DNA from 3 places in the Cupriavidus sp. BIC8F genome. Region 2 is predicted to be linked to each of the others. Evidence: predicted binding sites of a transcription regulator. Region 2 holds the regulator's gene; each other region holds the start of a gene.
What was found. The regulator FNR, encoded in region 2, switches genes on or off when oxygen is low (the NO sensors DNR and NnrR bind a similar motif). The targets are predictions, from matches to a motif close to TTGATNNNNATCAA.
Positions count from the first base shown of each region.

Region 1: a site for FNR is predicted at 1,464-1,477, ahead of RS901_RS07375 (Kdo hydroxylase family protein). Genes of this name have one in related genera too.
Region 3: a site for FNR is predicted at 1,770-1,783, ahead of paaA (1,2-phenylacetyl-CoA epoxidase subunit PaaA). Genes of this name have one in related genera too.

Region 1 is NZ_CP136094.1:1,571,724-1,574,994, forward strand. Features, by position in the region: gene metK (methionine adenosyltransferase) at 225-1,388, shown strand; gene RS901_RS07375 (Kdo hydroxylase family protein) at 1,591-2,535, shown strand; gene RS901_RS07380 (coniferyl aldehyde dehydrogenase) at 2,536-3,271, opposite strand, start outside.
Region 2 is NZ_CP136094.1:3,908,994-3,912,264, reverse strand. Features, by position in the region: gene ccoG (cytochrome c oxidase accessory protein CcoG) at 1-1,033, shown strand, start outside; gene RS901_RS18245 (hypothetical protein) at 1,078-1,287, shown strand; gene RS901_RS18240 (hypothetical protein) at 1,284-1,529, shown strand; gene fnr (fumarate/nitrate reduction transcriptional regulator Fnr) at 1,592-2,317, opposite strand; gene RS901_RS18230 (sulfite exporter TauE/SafE family protein) at 2,396-3,154, shown strand.
Region 3 is NZ_CP136095.1:1,716,726-1,719,996, forward strand. Features, by position in the region: gene RS901_RS27895 (1-aminocyclopropane-1-carboxylate deaminase) at 1-705, shown strand, start outside; gene paaX (phenylacetic acid degradation operon negative regulatory protein PaaX) at 747-1,688, opposite strand; gene paaA (1,2-phenylacetyl-CoA epoxidase subunit PaaA) at 1,820-2,806, shown strand; gene paaB (1,2-phenylacetyl-CoA epoxidase subunit PaaB) at 2,861-3,142, shown strand; gene paaC (1,2-phenylacetyl-CoA epoxidase subunit PaaC) at 3,154-3,271, shown strand, end outside.

The sequences.
Region 1 (3,271 bases), 2.0 Mb from region 2:
GGATTCATATGGGCACGGTGTCCGGCTGGTTGGCCGGGTGCCGTGCTGTACCGTTGGCGCGCTGCAACGAGCCCGGCAGGCGCGTATAATAGCGTGTATCGCCGAGTTAACTGACAACTTGCGGGGCGATGCGGCTCTGACCGGGCTGCCTGAAATACCGCTAAAGCGTCGCCGCCACGAACCGCACGGGCTGGCACGCAATAGCCAACCTGGAGAATAAGTTCGTGGCAAACGACTTCCTTTTTACTTCGGAATCCGTCTCCGAAGGCCATCCCGACAAGGTCGCCGACCAGATTTCCGACGCCGTCCTGGACGCCATCCTGGCCCAGGACAAGTACGCGCGTGTGGCAGCTGAGACGCTTTGCAACACCGGTCTGGTGGTGCTGGCTGGGGAAATCACCACGACCGCCAACGTCGACTATATCCAGATCGCGCGCGACACCATCAAGCGCATCGGCTACGACAATACCGAGTACGGGATCGACTACAAGGGCTGCGCGGTGCTGGTCGCCTATGACAAGCAATCGCCCGACATCGCCCAGGGCGTTGACCGCGCTTCCGACGACTACCTCAACCAGGGTGCCGGCGACCAGGGCCTGATGTTCGGCTACGCCTGCGACGAGACCCCGGAACTGATGCCGTTCCCGATCTACTACGCCCACCGCCTGGTCGAGCGCCAGTCGCTGCTGCGCCGCGACGGCCGCCTGCCCTGGCTGCGCCCGGACGCCAAGTCGCAGGTCACGGTGCGCTATGTCGACGGCAAGCCGCACAGCGTGGATACCGTGGTGCTGTCGACCCAGCATTCGCCCGACATCGCCCAGGCCCAGATCCGCGAAGCCGTGATCGAGGACATCATCAAGGCGGTGCTGCCGGCTGAGATGCTCAAGGAAACCAAGTACCTGGTGAACCCGACCGGGCGCTTCGTCATCGGCGGCCCGCAGGGCGACTGCGGCCTGACCGGGCGCAAGATCATCGTCGATACCTACGGCGGCGCCTCGCCCCACGGTGGCGGCGCGTTCTCGGGCAAGGACCCGTCCAAGGTCGACCGCTCGGCCGCCTACGCCGCGCGCTACGTGGCCAAGAACGTGGTGGCCTCGGGCCTGGCGCGCCAGTGCCAGGTGCAGGTCAGCTATGCCATCGGCGTGGCCCGCCCGATCAACGTCACGGTCTACACCGAAGGCACCGGCAAGATCCCCGACGCCAAGATCGCCGAGCTGGTGCAGGAACACTTCGACCTGCGCCCGAAGGGCATCGTGCAGATGCTGGACCTGCTGCGTCCGATCTACGAGAAGACCGCCGCCTACGGCCACTTCGGCCGCGAAGAGCCGGAATTCTCGTGGGAAGCCACCGACAAGGCGGCTGCCCTGCGCGCCGCGGCCGGCCTGTAAGCGCCACCCGCGCCAGCAGCACTGACGGCAAGCCCCGCCGGCCCGCAAGGGCCCGCGGGGTTTTTTTACGCGGACTTGATCCTGGTCCAGTCGCCGCGTGACGCCGGCGCCACCGCAAGCGGCAGGGAGTAAAATCCCGCCATCCCCAGCCGCCACGCCGGCGGCCGACCCCAAACACTGGTGACCGTCTCCAGAGGATGCCATGTCCGAAGCGCCTGTCCTTGCCCCCTCGACTTCAACCCAGCCGCCCGCCGCCGCCGGCCAGCTCAACCTGATCCGCCCGCGGCCGTATACCGACTGGGCGCCGCAGGTCACGGCCGAGGAACGCGCCACGCTGCGCCGCGAGCTGGAGCAGGGCGCCGTGCTGTACTTCCCGAACCTGAATTTCCGTTTCCAGCCGGGCGAAGAACGCTTCCTGGACAGCCGCTATTCCGACGGCAAGTCCAAGAACATCAACCTGCGCGCCGACGACACCGCGGTGCGCGGCGCCCAGGGCAGCCCGCAGGACCTGGCGGACCTGTACACGCTGATCCGCCGCTACGCCGACAACAGCGAATTGCTGGTGCGCACGCTGTTCCCGGAATACATCCCGCACATGACGCGCGCCGGCACGTCGCTGCGGCCCAGCGAGATCGCCGGGCGCCCGGTCAGCTGGCGCAAGGACGACACCCGCCTGCACGTGGACTCGTTCCCGTCCAACCCGATGCTGGGCAAGCGTCTGTTGCGCGTGTTCCACAATATCGACCCGGCCGCGGCGCGCGTGTGGCGCGTGGGCGAGCCGTTCGGCGATTTTGCGCAGAAGTTCGTGCCCAAGACCCATGGCATGTGGCCGGGGCAGGCGGCGCTGATGAAGCTGCTGCATATCACCAAGCGCAAGCGCTCTGAATACGACCACCGCATGCTGCAGCTGCATGACCTGGCCAAGGCCGACCTGGATTACCAGGCCAAGGTGCCGCAGCAGGAATTCCACTTCCCGCCGGGTTCCACCTGGATCGTCTTCAGCGACCAGCTGCTGCACGCCGCCATGCGCGGACGGGCGATGATGGAGCAGACCATCTACCTGGCGCCGCAGGCGATTTCCGACCACACCCACTCGCCCGAGGCGGTGCTGTCGCGCATGCTCGGGCGGCCGATGCTGGTGTCCTGATCAACGCAAAAGCAGGCGCAACATGGTTTCGAAGGTCTTGCCGTAAGGCGGCTTGAGCAGGCCGGCGCCGTTCAGGCCGGCCTGGTGGAACACCGGCTTCACCTTGGAGAAGGTGTCGAAGCCCGCCTGGCCGTGATAGGCGCCCATGCCGCTGGCGCCGACCCCGCCGAAGGGCAGGCCGTCCTGGGCGATATGGAACAGCGTGTCGTTGACGGTGACGCCGCCGGCAACGGTCTGCTTCATCACATGGCCGATGGCGCCGCGGTCGCGCTCGAACAGGTACAGCGCCAGCGGGCGCGGGCGCGCATTGATGTAGTCCACCGCCTCGTCCAGGGTGCGGTACGTCACCACGGGCAGCACCGGCCCGAAGATCTCCTCGCGCATCGCCGTGACGCCTTCGGGTACATCCAGCAGCAGCACCGGCGGCAGGCGCCGCGCCTGCGCGTCCGGCTGCGCATCGGACAGCGGCACCACGGTCGCCCCTTGCGCCGCGGCTTCCTCCATCAGCGCCGCCAGGCGCGCGAAGTGGCGCGGGCTGATGATGCTGGTGTAGTCCCCGTTGCGCGCCAGGTCCGGATAGAGCCGGCCCACGCACTGGCGTGCCGCCTCCACCAGCTGCCCGCGCAGGTCTTCCGGCACCAGCACGTAGTCTGGCGCGATGCAGGTCTGGCCCGCGTTCATCAGCTTGCCCACCAGGATGCGCTCCACCGCACGTGGCAGGTCGGCGCCGGCGCCG
Region 2 (3,271 bases):
CGCCCGCATCCGGCTCGATGGCGATCCGTGGAGCCTGCGCAAGTTCCGTCTGAAGGCGACCAAGCACTTCCTGTGGGTGCTGATTGCGCTCTGGACCGGCTTTACCTTCATCGGCTATTTCGCGCCGATCCGCGGGCTGGGCGGCGAGGTGCTCAGCCTGTCGCTGGGGCCGTGGCAGTCGTTCTGGATGCTGTTTTACGCGTTCGCCACCTGGGGCAATGCGGGCTTCATGCGCGAGCAGGTGTGCAAGTACATGTGCCCGTATGCGCGTTTCCAGAGCGTGATGGTGGATCGCGATACCTATGTCGTGACCTACGACGTCGGCCGCGGCGAGCCGCGCGGCAGCCGGTCGCGCAAGACCGACCACTACAAGGCGGGGCTTGGCGACTGCGTCAACTGCAGCATCTGCGTGCAGGTGTGCCCGACGGGCATCGATATCCGTGACGGCCTGCAGTACGACTGCATCGGCTGCGGCGCCTGCATCGACGCCTGCAACCAGGTCATGGACAAGATGGACTATCCGCGCGGCCTGATCCGGTACACCTCGGAAAACGCGATGCGCAAGGCCTTGTCCGCAGTGGCATCGCGCAAGCGCCTGCTGCGTCCGCGCGTCATCATCTATTCCGTGATCTGGGTAGCGCTGCTGGCCGGCTTCATGGCGTCGATCGCGCTGCGCACGCCGCTGAAGGTCGACATCATCCGCGACCGTGGTGCGCTCGGCCGTGAAGTGGAAGGCCGCTGGATCGAGAACGTCTATCGCCTGCAGTTGATCAACACCACCGAAGCGCCGATGAAGATCAGCGTGCGCGCCGACAGCGAAGAGCTGAAGAACCTGAAGGTGGAATACGACAAGCAGGCCGAATCGCTGGCGCCGACATCCAACCGGTTGCTGCCGATCCGGATCCGCGTGCCGATCGAGGCCGCGGCGCAGGGCACGCACAAGATCAACGTGACAGTGACGAGCGAAGGCACGGAGCGGGGGCAGGCCGAAATCCGGCAATCCACCAGTTTCATCGTGCCGCGCGATTTGTAAAGCTAGGCAGACGCGGACGTAGTCGTCAAGATGAAGGGGGCAATATGAGTCAGCAAGGCAATCCGTGGTGGAAGGAGCCGTGGCCGTGGCTGTTGATGAGCGGCCCGCTGGTGGCGATGGTGGCGTGCGGCGTGACGATCTGGCTGGCGTCCACGCATCCGGACATGCCGGTGCAGGGTGCAACGCGTCATGGCCTGGTGGTGGAGAAAGCCGATGCCGCGCAGCCCAAGGCTGCCGCAGTGAGGCAGCCATGAGGTTGCGCTGGCTGATGTGGGTACTCTGGCCGGCGTTCCTGATGGCTGGCTTTGCGACCGCGACGGTGTTTTCGGTGGTGGATCCCGGTGACCTGAACTTCTTCGGTCAGCCGATCGAAGCGTCCCGCGAATCGGTCTACACCATCGGCTTCCTGATGGCCTGGGTGTTCTGCGCGTTGTCCAGCGGACTGACGCTCTACACCATGCCGACGCGGCTCAGCGATACCGACGAACTGGAATGAGCGGACTGGCGTGAAGTCTGCGCTGCCATGGCCGGATGCGGCACTGGCAGCGCCTTGGCCACCTAGCAGGAGCGGCTGTAGAGTTGCTTGATGCCGTCGATGTCCACGAGCTTGACGTGGCGCTGGCGAATCTGGATCAGGCCGGCTTCAGCAAAGCGAGAGAACAGGCGGCTGACGGTTTCGAGCTTCAGGCCCAGGTAGCTGCCGATCTCTTCGCGGCTCATGCGCATCACGAACTCGGACGCCGAATAGCCGCGCGCCGACAGGCGCTCAGAGAGGTTGATCAGGAAGGCGGCGAGGCGTTCCTCGGCGCGCATCGAGCCCAGCGTGACCAGCATCAGCTGGTCGTGCGTGATTTCCTTGCCCATCAGGCGCAGGAACTGCTGCTGCAGCGATGGCAGGTCTGCCGAGAGGGACTGCAATTCGCTCATGCGGACCACGCAGACTTCGGTATCTTCCAGCGCGGCGGCATCGGAGGCATGCTGCATCTCGCCCAGCCCGTCGAGACCGACGATTTCGCCGGGCAGGTGGAAGCCGGTAATTTGCGAGCGGCCGTCTTCGGTTGTGACGTGGGTCTTGAGCGTGCCAAAGCGCACGGCATAGACCGCTGTGAGCGGATCGCCCATGCGATACAGGGTTTCACCCTTGTGCACGCGGATGCGTTCCTGCACCAGCGTGTCCATCTTGGCGAGGTCTTGCTGCGACATGCCGACCGGAAGGCACAGCTGCCCCATGGCACAGGTGGAGCAGCGGGGCGACATCTCGGTAACGGGAATGGAGGTGAGCAATTGGAACCTGCTAGAAATGGCAGCGTGGGCGCGATTAAAACATTTTACCGTGCGATGTGATGTGGTAGGGAGTGAGAATTGACATTTGGCGTGCTGATCAGCGTTTTTCTGCTGGCTTTGCTTGGCGGGGTCCACTGCGCCGCCATGTGCGGCGGCGTGGCGCTGGCCGTGGAGCAACGCCGCGGCGAGATGGCGACGATCAGTCTGATGCCCAGCCGCGCCGCCTGGCTGGGCGAGTTGCTGATTATGCACCTGGGCCGGATCTCGACCTATATGCTGCTCGGTGCCGCGCTAGGCGCGGTCGGTGCGTCGGCGTGGAAACAGGACTACCTGCCGGTGCAGCGCTGGCTGTTCGGGGCGGGCAGCGTCATGCTGCTGTGGTCGGGCTGGCGGTTGCTGCGCGGCAATACTTTTACTGTCAACTGGCTGGAGCGCATGGCGGCGCGCGCCAGCGCAGCGGTGGCGCGGCGGCTGGGTGGCCTGGCAGGCGCCATGCCGGCGTTTGTGCGGGCGCGCGGCGGACTGGCGCGGCGTTATGGCATGGGCCTGGCGTGGGGCCTGGTGCCGTGCGGCATGGTCTATGGGGCGCTTACGCTGGCGCTGCTGGCGGGCAACGCGGCTTCCGGCGCACTCGTGATGGGCGTGTTCGGGCTCGGCACACTGCCTAACCTGCTGGTGCTTTCCGGCCTGTCGGGCTACTTGCGTACGCTGTCGCGACGTCCCGGTGTGCGCCTTGGGGCCGGCCTGGCGGTGATGGCGTTCGGCGGCCTTGGCATTGCGCGAGCGGTGCTGCTGCCACATTCGCTGGCTGAGCATGGATTCTGCCTGGTGTTCTGAGGCGCCGGCGCCGCCCGGGCAACGGATGATGGTTGCAGGCGGGGGCGGGAATGCCATACAATCGCCAACATTGCGGTATCGCGCGGCATAGTATGAGTCGCGGTAAGCAGCGGGCGA
Region 3 (3,271 bases), on a different contig from region 2:
TACTCAGACGCGGTCTATGACCGCGTGGGCAACATCCAGATGTCGCGCATCATGGGGGCCGATGTGCGCCTGGTCAGCGAAGGGTTCGACATCGGCATTCGCCCAAGCTGGGAAGATGCCATGGAGAGCGTGCGCAAGGCGGGCGGGAAGCCTTACCCGATTCCGGCCGGCTGTTCGGAGCATCCGCTCGGCGGCCTCGGCTACGTAGGGTTCGCCGAGGAAGTGCGAGAGCAGGAAGCTGGACTCGGCTTCAGGTTCGACTACATCGTCGTCTGCTCGGTCACCGGCAGCACCCAGGCGGGCATGGTGGTGGGATTCGCTGCGGACGGCCGCGCGGACCGCGTCATCGGCATCGATGCATCGGCCAGGCCGGAACCGACGCGCGCGCAGATCCTGCGCATCGCACGCCATACCGCGGAGCTGGTCGGCCTCGGCCGCGACATCACTGAAGCGGATGTGGTGCTGGACACCCGCTATGGCGGACCTGAATACGGCCTGCCTTCGGCGGGCACCCTGGAAGCCATCCGCCTCAGCGCCAGGCTGGAGGGCATGATGACCGACCCGGTCTATGAGGGCAAGTCCATGCAGGGCATGATCGACATGGTCCGTCGCGGCGAGTTTCCGCAAGGATCGAAGGTCCTGTTCGCACACCTGGGCGGGGTGCCGGCACTGAACGCCTACAGCTTCCTCTTCAAGGACGGGTGATTCCGTGCGCAGTTTCGCAGCCGGGATACCCCGTTGCCCGGCTAAGTGCGGCCGGCCGCCTGCGCGCCGGCCCCAAAGCGCAGGCGCAGGCTCTGGTTGGCATCCTGCAGCGAACCGTCTGCCACCTCCACCACGCGGTGCAGGTAGTCTTCGCTTGCGTCGAGCAGTGCCCCATACAGGGTGTGGCACAAGCCGCGCGCGGTGCGGCCGGGCCAGTCTTGCGGCAGCATCGCCTCGGGCAGGTTGGGGTCGCGCAGCAGCACGCGCCGGTATTCGTGCACCAGCAGCGTCCGCACGAAGAAGGCATCGGTCGGAGCAAGCCCGGCGGCCTCTTCGGCCAGCGGCGTAAAACGGCGCAGCAGTGCCTGCCAGGCAGCGGCCACGTCGCCGAGCTTGAAGGTCTGGTGCATCAGCGCCTGCAGTGGCCGGATGGAAAACGCCTCAAGGCTGCTTGCCTCCATCACCGCCACATCGTCCTGCGCGCGTGCGGCCTGGATGATTTCGCGCAGCGAGGCGAGGTCCGCATTGGGGTGGGCCATCACCCCTGGCGCGATGGCGCCGAAGCCCTCCCACAGTAATTCCCGCTTCAGCTTCTGCCGGACCGTGGCGCGTACGTCACCGCGCACCATTACCAGGGTCCAGCGGCCGTCCCATTCGGATGCCTCACCCGCATAGATGCGCTTGCCGGCGTGCAGTACACGCTGCAAACCGGCTTCTGACAGCCCGTAGTAGCTGCGCCGTCCGATCCTGGTCGCGGCCAGCCAGTCGTCGGCGGTCAGGCGAAAGGTGGCGGTGCGCACCAGCCGGTCATTGATGCCGAACGGCGCCGCCAGCCGGATCAGGCTGCCCAGCCAGATTGCCTGGGGCCGCGGCGCCACCACATCGCCGAACAAGGTCACCAGCATGGAATTGGCGCCCAGCTTCAGCCCGCGTGCCAGCCGCGCCACGCGCGGAGAAACCGGATCGGTGCCTGACGTCGCCATTGGTCTGCCCCCTGAAGTGATACACAAACGCCGATTGATTGAATCAAATTGTATCACTACCATCCATTGCAACTGACGATGTTGATGCAGGTCAAGACCCCGATTCAGAGCAACCAAGAGCGGAGCAAAGGATGTACGCACAGCTGGTGGAGACAGGAGCGACGAGGCTTCGCGCCATGGAAGAAATGGAGCCGCAGGAACGCGAGTTCCAGGCGCGCGTGGATGCCGGGATCAAGATCGAGGCCAAGGACTGGATGCCCGAGGCCTATCGCAAGACCCTGGTCCGCCAGATCTCGCAGCATGCGCATTCGGAGATCGTGGGCCAACTGCCGGAAGGCAACTGGGTCACCCGCGCGCCGACGCTGGAGCGCAAGGCAGTCTTGCTGGCCAAGATCCAGGATGAGGCCGGCCATGGCCTGTATCTCTACAGCGCGGCTGAGACGCTGGGCGTGTCGCGCGACCAGATGCTGGGCGACCTGCACACCGGCAAGGCCAAGTACTCCAGCATCTTCAACTACCCGACGCTGAGCTGGGCCGATATCGGCATGATCGGCTGGCTGGTCGACGGTTCGGCCATCATCAACCAGGTGCCGCTGTGCCGCTGCTCGTTCGGCCCGTATGCGCGCGCCATGGTGCGTGTGTGCAAGGAAGAGTCCTTCCACCAGCGCCAGGGCTACGACATCCTGCTGTCGCTGTGCAACGGCACGCCCGAGCAGAAGCAGATGGCGCAGGGCGCGCTGAACCGCTGGTGGTGGCCGGCGCTGATGATGTTCGGCCCGTCCGACGGCGATTCGCCCAACAGCGCGCAATCCATGCAATGGCGCATCAAGCTGTTCTCCAACGACGAGCTGCGCCAGAAGATGGTCGACCAGACCGTGCCGCAGGCCGAGTACCTGGGCCTGGCGATTCCGGATCCCGAGCTGAAGTGGAACGAGGAGCGCGGCCACTATGACTTCGGCGAGATCGACTGGTCCGAGTTCTACAACGTCATCCAGGGCAACGGTCCCTGCAACCGCGACCGCCTGCGCACCCGCGTCAAGGCCTGGGAAGAGGGCGCGTGGTTCCGCGATGCCCTGGTGACCCACGCCGACAAGCAGGCGCAGCGCGCCGCCGCCTGACCCCGCGGCGCCCGGCGCCGCCATCCATCCAACGCAGTGACACAGGAGGTTGCCATGAAAGAGTGGCCGCTTTGGGAGATCTTTATCCGCAGCCAGCACGGCCTGGCCCACAAGCACGTGGGCAGCCTGCACGCGCCGGACGGCGAAATGGCAATCAACAACGCGCGTGACGTCTATACGCGCCGCAACGAGGGCGTCAGCGTCTGGGTGGTGAAGGCCGGCGACGTGGTCGCCAGCAGCCCGGGCGACAAGGGCCCGCTGTTCGAACCGGCCAACAGCAAGGTCTACCGCCACCCGACGTTCTTCCCGATGCCGGAAGCGGTCAAGCACATCTGATACGGGCTCGCATGATGGACAACCACAAGCTTGAATACCTGCTGCGCCTCGGCGACTCCACGCTGGTCCTCGGCCAGCGCCTGTCGGAATGGTGCGGCCGCGGCCCGGCGCTGGAAGAGGACATCGCGC